Regions from separate parts of the Sphingomonas sp. MMS24-J13 genome, predicted to be linked through region 3. Evidence: predicted binding sites of a transcription regulator. Region 3 holds the regulator's gene; each other region holds the start of a gene.
The links. The regulator LexA, encoded in region 3, represses DNA repair genes until DNA is damaged. The targets are predictions, from matches to a motif close to GTTCCNCNCTTGTTCT.
Positions count from the first base shown of each region.

Region 1 (4,185 bases), 1.7 Mb from region 3:
CAAGCTGATTCGCGAAGAACAGCGCGCTAGGCCCAACGGTGAAGCGCCGGTGATGGAGGAACTCGTCGAAGCCGGTTAAGTCGGCCTGCGCCGCCCGCCAAGTCCATCCGAAATCGAACGATCTGTTCGCGTGATCGTTCGTCCTGCATCGTCTGGGTTATTGCAGAATCCGCCGGATCGTGTCTCAATGCCGCCGACGCATGCCGATCGGGGGATAGGCGATGAGCGACGCATCGGACGGGGAGGATTTCAGGCAGCCGCTTCCGGAGCCCGAACCGGAGCCGTGGTGGCGGCTGACGTCCCGATTGAGATGGATCTTCGGGCTGGACCGGTCCCAGCTTGAGGGGCAGGCCTTTGCCGGGGTGATCTATGCCGCCGCCGCGGGCAGGAGCCGGCGCCTTCCGGCACTGCAGGCGGTGGCCGAGTCTCTCCAGGCGCTGCGCAGTCGTCCCGACCTGACCGCGGCGATGGCGTGCGAGCGCCTTTATTACGATGCCCTGCCGCCCGCGGACCTGCGTGCTGAGCTATGGGCGTTGCGCGATCGTCTCGTGCGCGTCGGCACCGCCGATGCGCTGGCCGCATTCAAGGCGAGCCGGATCGAGAACGTGGCGAAGGCTACCGACCTAGAGGTGCGCGCCGAGGTCGATTCGATCCTGAGCTACACGCATAAGAGCTATCAGCTCGCCACCGTTCGCGAGGTTGCGGCCCGGGGTCTCAAATTCTGGCTGACGCTGCTCACGCTCGTGACCTTCATATGCTTCATGGTGCTCCTCTGGTACGAGGCGCCAAGCCTGGGGGTGGCGCATCCGGGGTCGCTCTTCCTGGGGTTCGGCGCGATCATGGTGACGGGGGTGCTGGGGGCGATGATGAGCATCGGCCGCCGGCTTCAAGGCGCGATCAGCAGCAAAGTCATGCAGGACGATCCCTTGTTCGAGATTGCGGCGCTCGAGCTGGGCCAGGTCAGCATTCTGCTGTCCTGCCTGATCGGGGCGATCTTCGCGCTGCTCGTCTACCTCATCTTCTTCGGCGCGATCGGCAAGGCATTGGGGCTGGACGGGGGAATCGTGCTGCCCAAATTCACCTTCGACTCGCTCGGGCGCGAACAGAGCATGGCCCGCGCGCTCTGCCTGGAAAGCGATCGGGAACTCGCGAAGATGCTGGTCATCGCCTTCGTGGCGGGCTTTGCCGAGCGGCTGGTCCCAGATGCGATCGATCGCATCCTCAGCCAGAGCAACGACAAGAAATAGCCGGTAGGCGGATTAGCCGCGCGGCTTGCCGGCAATGAGCCTGCCGAGCACGTCCTGGGCCAGCGTGCCCAGCGCCACGCCGATATCGTGGGGGTCTGCCGGGCCTTTCACCGGTTCCGCCCGCTTTGCGTCGTTCGCCGGCACCGCCTCGGGTGCTCCCGCCCTGGCCGCCGCCCGTTTCTCCCGTTCCTTCCTCGCCGCCGCTGTCGCGGCAGCCGCCGCCATGCTCAGCCCCGCCGCGATCAGCTCGCGCCCGACCGGGCTGTTCGCGGTTTCCAGCAGCCTGCCGCCAGCCTTGCGCAACTCCTTGGTGAGCTTCACCCCGCCGATCCGCTTCGGCAATTTCATCGTCTTCTTCGCCATCTCGATACCCTCACGTGTATCATTAAGATAATACACATCCGCCCGGATGCAACCGGGTGGTGGCACAAGCGGTTTCGGCTTCCTATTTGAAGGTCAGGCTACCCTTGCCCTCCGAACAAATCTGGAACAAACTGGCGTTATGAGTCTCACCCATATCCGCGTCCGTGGCGCGCGCGAGCACAATCTCAAGGGCGTGGATGTCGATATTCCGCGTGAGACCTTGACGGTGATCACCGGCCTGTCCGGATCGGGCAAATCCAGCCTCGCCTTCGACACGATCTATGCCGAGGGGCAGCGCCGTTACGTCGAATCCTTGTCGGCTTACGCGCGCCAGTTCCTCGAGCTGATGCAGAAGCCCGATGTCGAGCATATCGAGGGGCTCTCGCCCGCCATCTCGATCGAGCAGAAGACGACCAGCCGCAATCCGCGCTCGACCGTCGCGACCGTCACCGAAATCTACGATTATATGCGCCTGCTGTGGGCGCGGGTCGGCATTCCTTATTCGCCCGTCACGGGCCTGCCGATCAGCGCGCAGACGGTCAGCCAGATGGTCGATCGCGTGATGCAATTGCCCGAGGGTACGCGCTTCTATCTGCTCGCGCCCGCGGTGCGCGGCCGCAAGGGCGAGTATAAGAAGGAGCTCGCCGAGTGGCAGAAGGGCGGCTTCACCCGCGTCCGCATCGATGGCGAGATGGTGGAGATCGAGGACGCCCCCGCGCTCGACAAGAAATTCAAGCATGACATCGAGGTCGTGGTCGATCGCCTCGCCATCCGCGAAGGGATCGAGACCCGCCTCGCGCAGAGCTTCGAAACCGCGCTCAAGCTGGCCGAGGGCATGGCCTATGTCGATCTCGCCGAGGGCGTCGTGCCCGGGCGCGAGAACGAGGCGGGCAGCGGCACCAGCAAGAAGGGCGCGGCCAAGGGATCGGCCGCGGCCGGGGTCGGCGGCGTGCCGCTCAACCGGATCGTCTTTTCGGAGAAGTTCGCCTGCCCGGTGTCGGGCTTCACCATTCCCGAGATCGAGCCCCGGCTCTTCTCGTTCAACGCGCCGCAGGGCGCATGCCCGGCCTGTGATGGGCTCGGCGAGAAGCTCTATTTCGATCCGCAGATGGTCGTGCCCAACGAAAATCTGTCGATCGCCAAGGGCGCGGTCGTGCCGTGGGCCAAGTCCAATCCGCCAAGCCCTTATTACATGCAGGTGCTCGCCAGCCTCGCCAAGGCCAACGGCTTCAAGCTGGAGACGCCGTGGAACGAGCTTTCGGCGGCGGATCAGGAGGCCGTCCTCCATGGCACGAAGGGCAAGGCGATCCCGCTGACCTTCGTCGACGGGCGCAAGAGCTACACCGTCACCAAGCCGTTCGAAGGCGTGATCGGCAATCTCGAACGCCGCATGGCATCGACCGAGAGCGCGTGGATGCGCGAGGAATTGTCGAAATATCAGGGCACGCGGCCCTGCGAGGTGTGCAACGGCGCGCGCCTCAAGCCCGAGGCGCTGGCGGTGAAGATCGGTGGCGAGGATATCTCGATGTCGACCCGCCGTGCGGTCGGGCCTGCATTGGCTTTCTTCCGCGCGATGCCCGAGCATCTCAACCCCCAGCAAACGCAGATCGCGACCCCGATCCTCAAGGAGATCGTCGAGCGGCTCGGTTTCCTCGACAATGTCGGGCTCGACTATCTCAATCTCGATCGCACCTCGGGCACGCTTTCCGGCGGCGAGAGCCAGCGTATCCGGCTGGCATCGCAGATCGGCAGCGGGCTGTCGGGCGTGCTCTATGTGCTGGACGAGCCCTCGATCGGGCTCCACCAGCGCGACAACGACCGGCTGATCGTCACGCTCAAGCGGCTGCGCGATCTCGGCAACACCGTGCTCGTGGTCGAGCATGACGAGGATGCGATCCGCACCGCCGATTATGTGATCGATATGGGTCCGGGCGCGGGCGTCCATGGCGGTAACGTCATCGCCGCCGGCACGCTCGACGAGGTGCTGGCGAACGAGGACAGCCTCACCGCCGATTACCTCACCGGCCGCCGTTCGGTCCCGCTGCCGGCCAAGCGCCGCAAGGGCAATGGCAAGAAGCTCACCGTGCGTGGTGCGCGCGCCAACAACCTCAAGGACGTGACCGCCAGCATCCCGCTCGGCACCTTCACCTGCATCACCGGCGTGTCGGGGTCGGGCAAGTCGACCTTCACGATCGACACCTTGTTCGCCTCGGCCAGTCGCCAGCTCAATGGTGCCCGCATCATCGCCGGCCATCACGAGACGATCGAGGGGCTCCAGCATCTCGACAAGGTGATCGACATCGATCAGTCGCCGATCGGCCGCACCCCGCGTTCGAACCCGGCCACCTATACGGGCGCCTTCACCCAGATCCGCGATTGGTTCGCCGGCCTGCCCGAGGCGCAGGCGCGCGGCTACAAGCCTGGGCGCTTCAGCTTCAACGTCAAGGGCGGCCGCTGCGAGGCATGCCAGGGCGACGGCGTGCTCAAGATCGAGATGCACTTCCTGCCCGATGTCTATGTGACGTGCGATGTCTGCCACGGTGCGCGCTACAATCGCGAGACGCTGGAGGTGAAG
Region 1 covers NZ_CP173258.1:4,343,372-4,347,556, forward strand. The annotation lists gene AB4Z44_RS20120 (Rieske 2Fe-2S domain-containing protein) at 1-79, shown strand, start outside; gene AB4Z44_RS20125 (hypothetical protein) at 222-1,247, shown strand; gene AB4Z44_RS20130 (hypothetical protein) at 1,260-1,610, opposite strand; gene uvrA (excinuclease ABC subunit UvrA) at 1,750-4,185, shown strand, end outside.
Region 1: a site for LexA is predicted at 1,723-1,738, ahead of uvrA (excinuclease ABC subunit UvrA). Genes of this name have one in related genera too.

Region 2 (4,185 bases), 300 kb from region 3:
CTTCGGCCAGTGGGGCGGGGCAGGGATCGTGTCCGGCGCAGGGATCGGTTTGTCCGGGGGCAATTGCTCCTGCAGCGCGCGCCAGAAGGCCGAGTACATCCGATACGGCTGGCCGGATCCGTTGCGCACCTGCTCGACCGGGGCGAGATGGTTGCCGTCGTGCAGGCAGAGCGCATCGCCGAGCGCGGCCTCGGCCTTGCGCCACCATGGCTCGTAATGGCGGATCGCGTGGATCTGGCTCGCGCCGGTCTCGGCCATCAGATCGCGCAGCACCGTATCGGCACGCCCGCGCCGCAGGATCAGCCGGCTGCCCTTCGCCTTCAGGCTTTGTGCGAGGCTGGCGAGGCTGTGATGCAGCCACCAGCGTTGCGCCCCGCCGATCCGCCAATCACCCGGCGTCTCGTCGTCGAGCACATAGACCGGGATGACCGGGCCCTCGCCGATGGCAGCCATGAGCGCGGGTTGATCGGCGAGGCGGAGATCCTGGCGGAGCCAGAGCAGGACGGGTTTAGACACGGGATTGCCTACGCCGGAACGGCGCGCCGGGTTCCGTGCGGGATCGGCCGATCAGAGGACTCCGGACACGAAGACGGATGGGCTGCCGTTGGGTTATGCCGGCAACGGCGCCGCTGGATCGACCAGTCCCTCCGTCCGCAATTCGTGCCAGAAATCCGCCGGCACTCTCTCGTCCAGCGCCGCGCGATCCTCCGCGATCCGGCTCGGGTGGCTGGCGCCGGGGATCACCGCCGCAACCGCGGGATTGGCCAGTGCGAATTGCAGTCCGGCCGCCTTCATGCTGACTCCATGGCGATCCGCGATCGCCTTGATCCGTGCCACCTTGTCGAGGATGGCCGGCGGGGCAGGGGCATATTCGAAATTGGGCCCGCCCACGAGCGCGCCCGAACTGTACGGCCCGCCGACGACGATGCCGAGGCCCTTGGCGGCCACCGTGGGCATCACCCGCTGCAGCGCGCGCGCATGATCGAGCAGGGTGTAACGCCCCGCCAGCAAGGCGCCGTCGGGGCGCGACTCCTTCAGATCGAGCAAGGTCTCGATCGGCTCGACCAGATTGACGCCGAGCCCCCACGCCTTGATCACGCCCTCGTCGCGCAACCGATCGAGCGCGCGGAACGCGCCCGTCCGCGCCTCCTCGAAGCGCGCGATCCATTGATCGCCCCAGAAATCGCGCGCCAGATCGTGGACGAAGACGATCTCTATCCGATCGGTCTGCAAGCGCTCCAGGCTCCCCTCGATCGATCGCAAGGTCGCGTCGTGGCTGTAATCGTTGACGACTTTGTTGGCGCGGCCATGCGCGAAGACGCCGGCTTTCTCGCCCTGGTCGCGCGCGCCGACATCCTCGAGCTCGTCGAGGATCACCCGGCCGACCTTGGTGCTGATCACATAGTCTTCACGCGGCTTGCCCGCGAGCGCGCGGCCCATGCGGATCTCCGCCAACCCGGCGCCGTAGAAGGGCGCATTGTCGTAATAGCGGATGCCATCGTCCCACGCGGCTTCGACCGTCGCCAGCGCCTCGTACTCGGGAATGTCGCGGAACATATTGCCGAGCGGCGCCGCGCCGAAACCGAGTTTGCCGGGCAGAATGTCGCGCAGTGCCATGACTCGATCCTTCGCTTGGGGCCGCGGGCGCCAGATGGCCATCGGCATGGTCGCGATCAAGGACCCGCGGCTCGCCGCGCCGGAACCATCCATCCGCCATGCCGTTTAAGGGCCGAACAAACAAGGAACATCGAGGTCGACATGAGCGAACAGCTGCACAACCCCAAGCTCGACGAGCATCCCGGCTCGAATACCGAGAAAGATCCGGACAATTGGGTCTCGGGCGACGATCCCATCACCGGCGCGCAGGCCTCCTATCTGGCGACCTTGAGCGAGGAAGCGGGCGAGGAAATGCCGGTGGCCGATCTCAGCAAGGCCGAAGCCTCGAAGCGGATCGACGCGCTCAAAGGCAAGCTCGGCCTCGAGTGAGGTCGTGGCATGCGGAGCGGCGGTGGAATCCGTGCAAGCTTGCGCGCGTCATTCCGTGGCCTAAACTCTTGCAACCAAACCAAGGGGTATCGCGCTGGCACTGGAAACCCTGATCGCGCGCTTCGGTTTGGCCGCCATCTTCGTCGGTGCGGGCATCGAGGGGGAGGCGGTGGCGATCACCGGCGGGGTACTGGCGCAGAACGGTCTCTTGCCGGTCTGGGGCGTGGTGGTCGCCGCCGGGGTCGGGGCGTGCATTGCCGACCAGCTCTGGTTCTGGCTCGCGCGGCATTACGAGCAGGAGAAGTGGGTCAAACGGGTCGAGAAGCGTCCGGCCTTCCAGCGCGCGCTCCGCATCCTCGAGCATCACCTTATCCTGTTCACGCTGAGCTTCCGCTTCATTTACGGCATGCGGACGGTAACCCCGATCGCGATCTCGGCATCGCATATCCAATCGCGGACCTTCGTCATGCTCAACGCGATCTCGGCGGCGGTGTGGGCGGTGCTGATGGTGTGGGGCGGGTTCCTGTTCGGCAAGACGATCGATCCCTGGCTGCACCGGATCAAATCGGCGACCTTGCTGATCTTTGCGGCGGGCGCCGTCGTCCTGGCCATCGCGATGAGCCCGCGGCTGCTCCGCTGGTGGCAGCAGCGGCAATCGGAACCGGCAGAGCCTGGCCCCTCATAGGGCCAGCCCCCGGGAGTGGCGTTCGCTAAAAGACTGCCGCCCATCACGCTGCGCTGCAGCAATTTGGAGGGTGGAGCCCGCCCGCAAAGGCGCCTCCAACGGCCCACCCATCGTCCGGTTCGTCTATCGCGGCCGGCAGGCGGCTCGCGGGCCTGAATGGCCGCTGCCCACCGGTACCGGCGAGATTGTTACGGCATCGTCATGTAAAGGTTGGTGAAATTCAACCGGTCCGGGGCGGAACAATCGTCTTTAACATTTTGTTAACCCGACCAGCGCCGAGGTTACCACCTCGCATGGGCTATTTGCCTGGCGCCATGAGCCGGTGGTTCAGGGAGTTATGTTTATGCGTTCAGTTTTTTGTGCGATTGCTGCGACCGCAGCCGTGTTTGCTGTTTCCTCAGGCGCCAATGCGGCGACGATCGGCCTCGCCGGCGACCCCGCAACGTACCTGTCCGGATTCTTCGGATCCAACGTGAACGGGACGTTCAACAATTCCTGGACGTTCAATGTTCCTGCGGATGGCGTGATCAGCTCGCTCGTTGGATCGGCCAACGTAACGGGTTCGTCGGGCCTGACGTTCACCTCGGTTTCGCTCAACGGGGTCGATCTGAACTTCATGCCGGCGCTGCCGAACCAGTCGTTTTCGTTCACCGATCTTCCGGTGAACGCAGGGCTGCAGACCCTGCTCATCTCGGGTAGCGGTAAGGGTTCCTATTCGGGCACCGTCGCGTTTGCGCCATTCAACGCCGGCGGCAACCCGCAGAGCGCCGTTCCTGAGCCGGCTTCGTGGGCTTTGATGCTCGGCGGTTTCGGCATGGTTGGTGGCGCGCTTCGCACCACCCGTCGCCGCAACGTCGCGATCAAGTTTGCCTAACATGTAAAGGTCGGGGGCCATCGGCGACGCCGATGCCCCCGGTTTTTGATCGTAATGCGCTCGCGGTGCCCGCTTGAGCCTTAGGATTAGGCCGATCCTTCTTAAAATCGGCTTGAAGTGTAATGCCTGCCTTAGTGAACTGGTCGATTGCAAAGTCCCGGTATTAGGCTTCGTGAGCTTAGATTGTCGCGACCCTCCGCAAGCGGTCGTGATCGAGCGGAACATGCGGTCGAGCCGGCCTTTCGGCCATCGACGCCCAAGGGTCCTATCTCACCCTGCCGACCTAGCCCCGCGACGGCGCGATCCAGCGTGGTGCGCTCGATCGCAAGTGCCTCTCTCCGCATTGCAATCGCCCGAATCGCGGCGTGACGTTGCAAGTACGGTGAGACGGGCCATTTTATCGATGAAGGCGCGCACGTCGATTAAACGTTCGAATGGTTCCGCCGCGACCGGCCTCCTGTCGGCCTAAACGAACCCCTTGCCGCAGCTTTATGGCCTGTTAACCATTTCAATGAGATCAGGACCGCGGTCGAAGGGGCTTCCGGGGAAGCTTCGTGCGGGTGTTCGCTCGCAGGCCGCTGTTGGGTGGGGTTGAGAAATGTCGAGCTTTGGGAAGACCGCTTTTCGCGGTGTGATCGGC
Region 2 covers NZ_CP173258.1:2,339,602-2,343,786, reverse strand. The annotation lists gene AB4Z44_RS10925 (cryptochrome/photolyase family protein) at 1-516, opposite strand, end outside; gene AB4Z44_RS10920 (aldo/keto reductase) at 610-1,617, opposite strand; gene AB4Z44_RS10915 (DUF3072 domain-containing protein) at 1,759-1,986, shown strand; gene AB4Z44_RS10910 (DedA family protein) at 2,114-2,671, shown strand; gene AB4Z44_RS10905 (FxDxF family PEP-CTERM protein) at 3,015-3,545, shown strand; gene AB4Z44_RS10900 (PEPxxWA-CTERM sorting domain-containing protein) at 4,144-4,185, shown strand, end outside.
Region 2: a site for LexA is predicted at 1,731-1,746, ahead of AB4Z44_RS10915 (DUF3072 domain-containing protein). Genes of this name have one in related genera too.

Region 3 (4,185 bases):
CGCTTCATGCACCAGGGCATGACATCGTCCGACGTGCTCGACACCTGCCTGGCCGTCCAATTGGCGCGCGCAAGCGATCTGCTGCTGGCCGATATCGACAAGTTGCTCGACGTGCTCAAGCGCCGCGCGTTCGAGCATAAGCTCACCCCGACGATCGGCCGCAGCCATGGCATCCATGCCGAGCCGGTGACGTTCGGGCTCAAGCTGGCCGAGGCCTATGCCGAGTTCAGCCGCAACAAGGCGCGGCTGCTGGCGGCGCGCGCCGACATCGCCACCTGCGCAATTTCGGGCGCGGTCGGCACCTTCGCGAATATCGATCCGCGGGTGGAGGAATATGTAGCGGGGAAGCTCGACCTCGCGGTCGAGCCGGTCTCGACCCAGGTGATTCCGCGCGATCGCCATGCGATATTCTTCGCCACTTTGGGCGTGATCGCCTCGTCGATCGAGCGGCTGGCGGTCGAGGTGCGCCACCTGCAGCGCACCGAAGTGCTGGAAGCGGAGGAATATTTCTCGCCCGGCCAGAAGGGCTCGTCGGCGATGCCGCACAAGCGCAATCCGGTGCTGACCGAGAATCTGACCGGTCTCGCCCGCATGGTGCGCGGCTATGTCACCCCGGCGCTGGAGAATGTCGCCCTGTGGCATGAGCGCGACATCAGTCACTCGTCGGTCGAACGCTACATCGGCCCCGACGCCACCATCACGCTGGATTTCGCACTCGCGCGGCTGACCGGAGTGATGGACAAACTGCTCGTCTATCCGGCGCGGATGCAGAAGAATCTCGATCGCATGGGCGGGCTGGTCCACTCGCAGCGCGTGCTTCTCGCGCTGACGCAGGCTGGGGTCAGCCGTGAGGATTCGTATCGGCTGGTCCAGCGCAACGCGATGAAGGTGTGGGAATCCGACGGCGAACTATCGCTGCTGGAGCTGCTCAAGGCCGATCCCGAGGTGCCCTTGTCCGATGCGGAACTCGAGGAGAAGTTCGACCTCGGATATCATTTCAAGCAGGTCGATACGATCTTCGAGCGGGTGTTCGGCGAGAGCTGAGAGCCCTCTCCCTCTGGGTGTGCGGTCGTTTCGGTGATCATTCGGGATGATCGTTCGACCGCACAGGCTGGGTGAGGGTGACAGGTCCAGTGGACTGGGCGTTCCGGCTCCGTGCCCTTGCCCCTCCCACCGCTTCCCTCTGCAGGAGAGGGAGTTAGTCCGGCTTATGCGCCGCTAATTCGTTCCCCGCAGGATCGCGGAAGTGGAAGCGCCGGCCGCCGGGGAAGCCGAAGATCGGTTTCGTGATCGCGCCACCCGCCTGCTCGACTGCCGCCAGCGCCGCCTCCAGATCGGGCACGTTGATCACCGGCAGCGGCGCCGCGCTCTTTTCAGGTCGATCGGCCTGCAATCCGATGTCGACGTCGCCCGTCAGCGTGCAGGCATAAGTCGGGCCGAAGGCGGTCATGTCCCAGCCGAACACACCTTCATAGAAGGCCTTGGCCGCATCGATATCGTCAACCGGCAGTTCGATGAAATCGGGGCGGCCCTTGCCGGCCATCAGTGATAGCGCCGCAACAGGCCGGCGAGCTTGCCCTGGATGCGCACCTGGTTCGGCTTGTAGCGCTGCGGATCGTAGGCACGGTTGGCCGGATCAAGGCGAATCATATTGCCTTCGTGGCGGAAATATTTGAGCGTCGCCTCGCTATCGTCGATCAGCGCCACCACGATATCGCCGTCGCGCGCGGTATCGGCCTTGCGGATCAGCGCGTAATCGCCGTCGAGAATGCCCGCCTCGACCATCGAATCGCCGGCGACCTCGAGCGCATAATGTTCGCCCGAGCCGAGCAGAGCTGCGGGCACCGAGAGCATGTTCTGCCCTTCCATCGCCTCGATCGGCATGCCGGCTGCGATGCGACCGTGCAGGGGCACCTCGATCACGTCGTTGGCGGCGATCGGCATCGGCTTCGGTGGCGCCTTGGCCAGGGTCGGCGCCACGGCCTTGACCGGCGGCTTCACCGCCGACTTGATCGCCTCGGGCAGGCGCAGGATCTCCAGCGCGCGAGCGCGGTTGGGCAGGCGGCGGATGAAGTTGCGTTCCTCCAGCGCCGAGATCAGCCGGTGGACGCCCGATTTAGACTTGAGATCGAGCGCTTCCTTCATCTCCTCGAACGAGGGCGACACGCCGGTTTCGGCGAGGCGATCGTTGATGAAAGTCAGCAGCTCATGTTGCTTGCGCGTCAGCATGGCGTTTCCCGCGTTTAGGAACGAATGCGGAACGTGTAGGAAACACTTTGAGAGGTGTCAAGCGATCCTCAGGATATCCACAATTTCACCCACAGGGGCCGCCGGCGCCTCGCCAGCGCGCACGATCAGAGCATCGGCGCGCGCCAGCATCGCGAGCGCCGCGCTGTCTTGCCCCGAGAGCGGCAGGATGCCCTCGGGCGTGATCAGCCCGCGCAGAAAATCGGTGCGCTCGGTCACCTTGGGGAGCGGGCCGGCGAGCGGCATTCGCTCGCCCTTTGGGAAAGGCGCAGTGTCGCCGACGAGGCGGCGCACCAGCGGGAGCAGAAACAGAAAGGCGGTGACGAAGGCCGAAACCGGATTGCCCGGCAGCCCGAGCACGATCGCATCCTGCAGCCGGCCAGCCATCAGCGGCTTGCCCGGCCGCATCCTGACCCGCCAGAAATCCATGTCGGCGCCCGCCGCCTTGAGCGCCGGGCGGACGAGATCGTGATCGCCGACCGAGGCACCGCCCGTGGTGACGATGATGTCCGCATCGCGCGCCGCGGCAGCAAATCCCTCGGTAAGCTCATCGAGCCGATCGGGCAGGATGCCGCCATCGCGCACCTCGGCCGGCAGGCCCGCCAGCATCGCGGCGAGCATCGGGCCATTCGAGGCGGGCAACGCCAAGCCACTGCCTGGCTGACCCGGCCTGATCAATTCGTCGCCGGTCGAAATGATGGTGATGCGGGGGCGCCGCGGAACCGGCACCGTGCCGTGCCCGCCCATGGCGGCGAGGGCGATCCGGGCGGGCGTAAGACGCTCACCCGCCGCGACAAGTATATCGCCCTGCGCGAAATCGGACCCGTGCGCGCGGACGTGATAGCCCTTCAAGGCAGGCCCTTCCCCGGACAGGCGGAGTACCTCGCCATCGCGCGTCGCCTCTTCCTGGACGAGAACCGTATCGGCGCCTGCGGGCAACGGCGCGCCAGTGAAGATCCGCGCCGCCTCGCCCGGCGCCAGCGCGTAATCGAGCCCGGCCCCCGCCCTGCTCTCGCCCACCACACGCCATGGCCCGGGCAATTCGGCGAAACGGATCGCATAGCCATCCATCGCCGACAGATCGGCAGCGGGCTGAGCACGGCCGGCGACGATATCCTCTGCCGCATGCCGCCCGATCGCTTCCACAAACGGAGCACGCTCGATCGGCAGGTCCCGCGCAAGCGCGAGCAGGCGCGCCTGCGCTTCCGCAACGGGGAGCAGGCTCATGGTGCGCGCCAGTCGCCCGAGCGGCCGCCCGACTTCGCGATGAGCCTGATCTCGCCGATCCGCATCGCCTTATCGATGGCTTTGGCCATGTCGTAGAGCGTCAGCAGCGCGACGGAGACCGCGGTCAACGCCTCCATCTCGATCCCGGTCTGGCCGCTGGTGGTGATCGTGGCAGTGCAATCGATCCCAGCCTCACCCAGCACCAGATCGACGCTCGCCGCGGCGATCGGCAAGGGGTGGCACAGCGGGATCAGCTCGGCGGTGCGCTTGGCCGCCATGATCCCGGCGACGCGCGCCACCGCCAGCGCATCGCCCTTGGCGAGCGTTCCGGCCCGGATCGCCGCCAGCGCATCGGCCGACATGGCGATATGGCCCGCCGCAGTGGCGGTACGCTTGGTCACCGCCTTGGCCGAAACGTCGACCATATGCGCCGCACCCGCCTCGTCGAGATGGGTGAGCTTGCTCATGCCGGTTCGAGCAGCGCGCGCGTGGCGGCGGTGACATCCGCCTGCCGCATCAGGCTCTCGCCCACGAGGAAAGCACGCACGCCATGCGCCGCCATCGCTTCGACATCGGCATGCGAGCCGATGCCGCTTTCGGCGACGAACAGACAATCGGCCGGCGCCCGCGCGACCAATTCGTAGGTGCGCGCGAAATCGACGGTGAAATCGCGCAGATCGCGATTGTTCGCCCCGATCAGGCGCGACTTGA
Region 3 covers NZ_CP173258.1:2,636,833-2,641,017, forward strand. The annotation lists gene purB (adenylosuccinate lyase) at 1-1,044, shown strand, start outside; gene AB4Z44_RS12345 (VOC family protein) at 1,199-1,543, opposite strand; gene lexA (transcriptional repressor LexA) at 1,543-2,229, opposite strand; gene glp (gephyrin-like molybdotransferase Glp) at 2,287-3,474, opposite strand; gene moaC (cyclic pyranopterin monophosphate synthase MoaC) at 3,471-3,941, opposite strand; gene trpC (indole-3-glycerol phosphate synthase TrpC) at 3,938-4,185, opposite strand, start outside.

Region 4 (4,185 bases), 1.3 Mb from region 3:
CGCGCTGCCACCCCGGGCCGCGCGTGGCGGCATGCGCCGGGCGTTCGCGCGCGACATGCGCGAAGGGGTCGCCTTGCTCGCTCCATTGCGCGCGCCACAGGCTTTCGCCGCCGGACATGGTCGTCTCGCTCTCGATATGGTCGGCGGGTAGTTCGTTGACGAAGCGCGACGGGATGGACGAGGTCCATTGCCCGTAGATGCGGCGATTGGCGGCGTGGAGGATATAGGCCCGCCGCCGCGCACGCGTAATCGCGACATAAGCGAGGCGGCGTTCCTCCTCGAGGCTGGCATTGCCGCCTTCGTCGAGCGCGCGTTGCGAGGGGAAGACGCCTTCCTCCCAGCCGACGAGGAAGACCGTATCGAATTCAAGCCCCTTGGCGCCATGGATCGTCATGATCGTCACCTTGGCCTCATCGGCCTGCGCGTCATTGTCCATGACGAGGCTGACATGCTCGAGGAAGGCGCCGAGCGTTTCATATTCTTCCATCGCGCGCGCCAGCTCGGTCAGGTTCTCCAGACGCCCGGTGGCCTCGGTCGAGCGCTCGGCCTGCAGCATCCCGGTATAGCCGCTCTCGTCGAGCATGAGCCGCGCCACTTCGGCATGCGGCAGCTCGTTGAGCTTGGTGCGCCAGCGGGCGATGTCGCCGATCAGGTTGCCCAGCGACCGGCGTGCCGCCGGCGTCAGCTCGTCGGTATCGAGGATCCGAGCAGCGGCGTGGGTGAGGGGGAGGCCTTCGCTGCGCGCCAGCATGTGGAGCTTCGCGATCGCCTTGTCGCCGATGCCGCGCTTGGGGACGTTGACGATCCGTTCGAACGCCAGATCGTCCGCCGGCTGGGCGATGACGCGCAGGTAAGCGAGCGCATCGCGGATCTCGGCGCGTTCGTAGAAGCGGAAGCCGCCGACGATGCGGTAGGGCATGCCGATCGCGATGAAGCGGTCTTCGAACTCGCGCGTCTGGAATTGCGCGCGCACGAGGATCGCCATCTGATCGAGTGTCTTGCCGCCGCGCTGCGCGCTCTCGATCTCTTCGCCGACGCGGCGCGCTTCCTCGGGCCCGTCCCAGATGCCGATGACGCGGACTTTCTCGCCGGACGCCTCCTCGGTCCACAGCGTCTTGCCGAGCCGCCCGCCATTGTTGGCAATCACCCCCGATGCAGCCGCGAGAATGTGCGGGGTCGAGCGATAATTCTGCTCGAGCCGGATGATCTTCGCGTTCGGAAAATCCTTTTCGAACCGCAAGATATTGGCGACCTCTGCGCCGCGCCATGAATAGATCGACTGGTCGTCGTCGCCGACGCAGCAGATGTTCTTGCGCTCCTGCGCCAGCAGGCGGAGCCAGAGATACTGGCTCGCATTGGTATCCTGATATTCGTCCACCATGATGTAGCGAAAGCGCTGCTGATATGATTCAAGCACATCGCGGTGCTTCTTGAGGATTGTCAGCATGTGCAGGAGCAGATCGCCGAAGTCGCAGGCATTCACGGCCTTCAGCCGCTCCTGATAGGCGCGATACAATTCCTGGCCCCGCCCGTTGGCGAACGCCTCGCTTTCGCCCGCATCGATTTCCGCTGGAACCCAACCGCGATTCTTCCAGCGATCGATCAGCCCGGCGAGCGCACGCGCAGTCCACCGTTTCTCGTCCAGATCTGCCGCCACGATCAATTGTTTGAGCAGGCGCAGTTGGTCGTCGGTATCAAGAATTGTGAAGTTGCTTTGCAGCCCGACAAGTTCGGCATGGCGCCGCAACATGCGCGCCGCGACCGAATGGAAGGTGCCGAGCCAGGGCATGCCCTCGACCGCCTCGCCCATGATCCGCCCCACCCGCTCGCGCATTTCACGCGCGGCCTTGTTGGTGAAAGTTACCGCGAGGATTTCGGATGGCCATGCACGCCGCGTTGCGATCAGGTGCGCCAAGCGTGCGGTGAGCGCCGCAGTCTTGCCGGTTCCCGCACCTGCCAGCACCAGAACCGGCCCTTCGGTGGTGAGCACCGCTTCACGCTGCGGGGGGTTGAGACCGCGCAGGTAAGCGGGTTCGGGCGGGGTGGGGGCAAGCTGACTCACCCCTGAACAGGTAGGGAACGTCGCTCGCGCAGGCAACCGCAGAGCGTCTCAGGCGAGGGAACTTTCTGGCCGCATGAGTGCTATTGGCTCGAACGGGGAAGAATTGCCTATTGGCGGCATCCTGACGGGGCCGCCGGGCTTGAAACGTATCGTAGGAGGTCATCATGAAGACCAAGCTTATCCTTCTTGCCAGCTTCGCCATCGGCACCGCCGCCATCGCCCAGGACACCGCACCGGTCGCACCGCCGGCTCCGTCGACGATGCCGGCCACCCCGGATGCGACCGGACCTGCCGCGAGCGCGACCGCCGCCACCCCGGCGCCGACCACCGACAACACGTCTGCTACCGTCGATACGACCGCGGCGGCGCCTGCCGCCCCGGCAGCAGTCGACACGTCCAGCTATCCGCCCTGTTCGGCCTCGGTTACCGACAAGTGCGTGCAGCACGGCCGTAGCCGTCACCCGCGCTAAGGCACGATAATCCAACGGCCCCGGTCGACCTCGCGGTTGACCGGGGCCGTTTGGCCCGCCATCGCTCGTTCCCAGTCCGCTGAGACAGGGGAGGGACTATGGCGACGATTGCAAATGCGCCCTCGACGCAGCGCGTGCTGGCGGCAAGTCTTGTCGGCACGGCGATCGAGTTTTACGATTTCTACGTCTATGCGACGGCTGCAAGCCTCGTGTTCGGCGAACTGTTCTTCCCCAGCGTCTCCAAATCCGCCCAGCAATTGGCCGCTTTCGCGAGCCTCGGCGTCGCCTTTATCGCGCGACCGCTCGGATCGATCTTCTTCGGGCATTTCGGCGACCGGATCGGGCGCAAGTCGACACTTGTCGCCTCGCTGCTCACGATGGGCATTTCCACCACGCTCGTCGCTTTCCTGCCGACCTACGCCAATGCGGGCTGGTGGGCGCCATTGCTGCTGTGCCTTCTCCGTTTCGGTCAGGGTTTCGGGCTGGGCGGCGAGTGGGGCGGAGCCGCGTTGTTGGCGGTCGAGCATGCGCCGCCGGGCTGGCGCGCGCGCTTCGGCATGTTTCCGCAATTGGGTGCACCGGCGGGCTTCCTTGTCGCCAATGGCTTCTTCCTCCTGCTCGGCCTGTGGCTGACGCCGGAGGATTTCCGCGCCTGGGGCTGGCGGGTGCCGTTCGCGGTATCGGCCTTGCTGGTGATGGTGGGCTTGTGGATCCGGCTGAAGCTCGCGGAAACGCCACAATTCGCCGCCGCCCGCGCTTCGGCAGAGCCGCCCAGGGTGCCGCTGGTGACCTTGTTCAAGACGCAGGCGGGGCCGCTGATCGGCGGCACGCTCGGCGCGATCGCCTGCTTCGTCCTTTATTATCTCGCGACGGCTTTTGCACTCGGCTACGGCGTCAAGACGCTCGGTTACACGATGCAGCAGATGCTGATGGTGCAATTGGGCGCGATCCTGATGATGGCTGTCGGTATCTGGATCGCGGCCTGGGCGGCGGACAAGCATTGGGACGAGCGCCGCGTGCTGCTCGGCGGCAGCTTCGCTGCGATCCTTCTCGGCTTCCTCGTCAAGCCGATGATGGGATCGGGCTCGCTGCTCGAACTGTTCCTGTTCCTGGCCCTCGCCTTGTTCGTGATGGGCTTCACTTATGGCCCGCTCGGCGGCTGGCTGCCGAGCCTGTTCCCGCCTTTGGTGCGCTATACCGGCGTGTCGATGGCGTTCAACGTCGCCGGCATCCTCGGCGGCGGACTCACCCCGTTCGCGGCGCAGGCGCTGGCGACGAGCGGCGGCTTGTGGGCAGTCGGCTTCTATTGCTCGGCACTCGCGGCGATCAGTCTGGTTGCGCTGCTTGTACTCGGGCGAGGACGGAAAGCTTAGCCTTTCCGTAGGTGCGCTCGGCGTCGAGCAGCCAGCCGTCGGCCGACACGGTCTCGTTGCTCCGTGTCTCGACCGTGGCCCACGCCCCCGGAGCGGCCCAGCCAAGCCGGGTAAGCCGTTCGAGCAACGCGCCCGCACCGCCGCTGTCATAAGGCGGATCGAACATCAGCAGATCGCACGCCGCGCGCGCCTTGCCGAGCGCCGATACCGCCGTTGGGATCAGCTCGGTCTCGCGCTCGACACCGAGTGTAGCGATATTCTTGCGGATCGCGGTGATGGC
Region 4 covers NZ_CP173258.1:1,294,636-1,298,820, forward strand. The annotation lists gene AB4Z44_RS05965 (ATP-dependent helicase) at 1-2,062, opposite strand, end outside; gene AB4Z44_RS05970 (hypothetical protein) at 2,227-2,532, shown strand; gene AB4Z44_RS05975 (MFS transporter) at 2,631-3,905, shown strand; gene rsmD (16S rRNA (guanine(966)-N(2))-methyltransferase RsmD) at 3,859-4,185, opposite strand, start outside.
Region 4: a site for LexA is predicted at 2,066-2,081, ahead of AB4Z44_RS05965 (ATP-dependent helicase). Genes of this name have one in related genera too.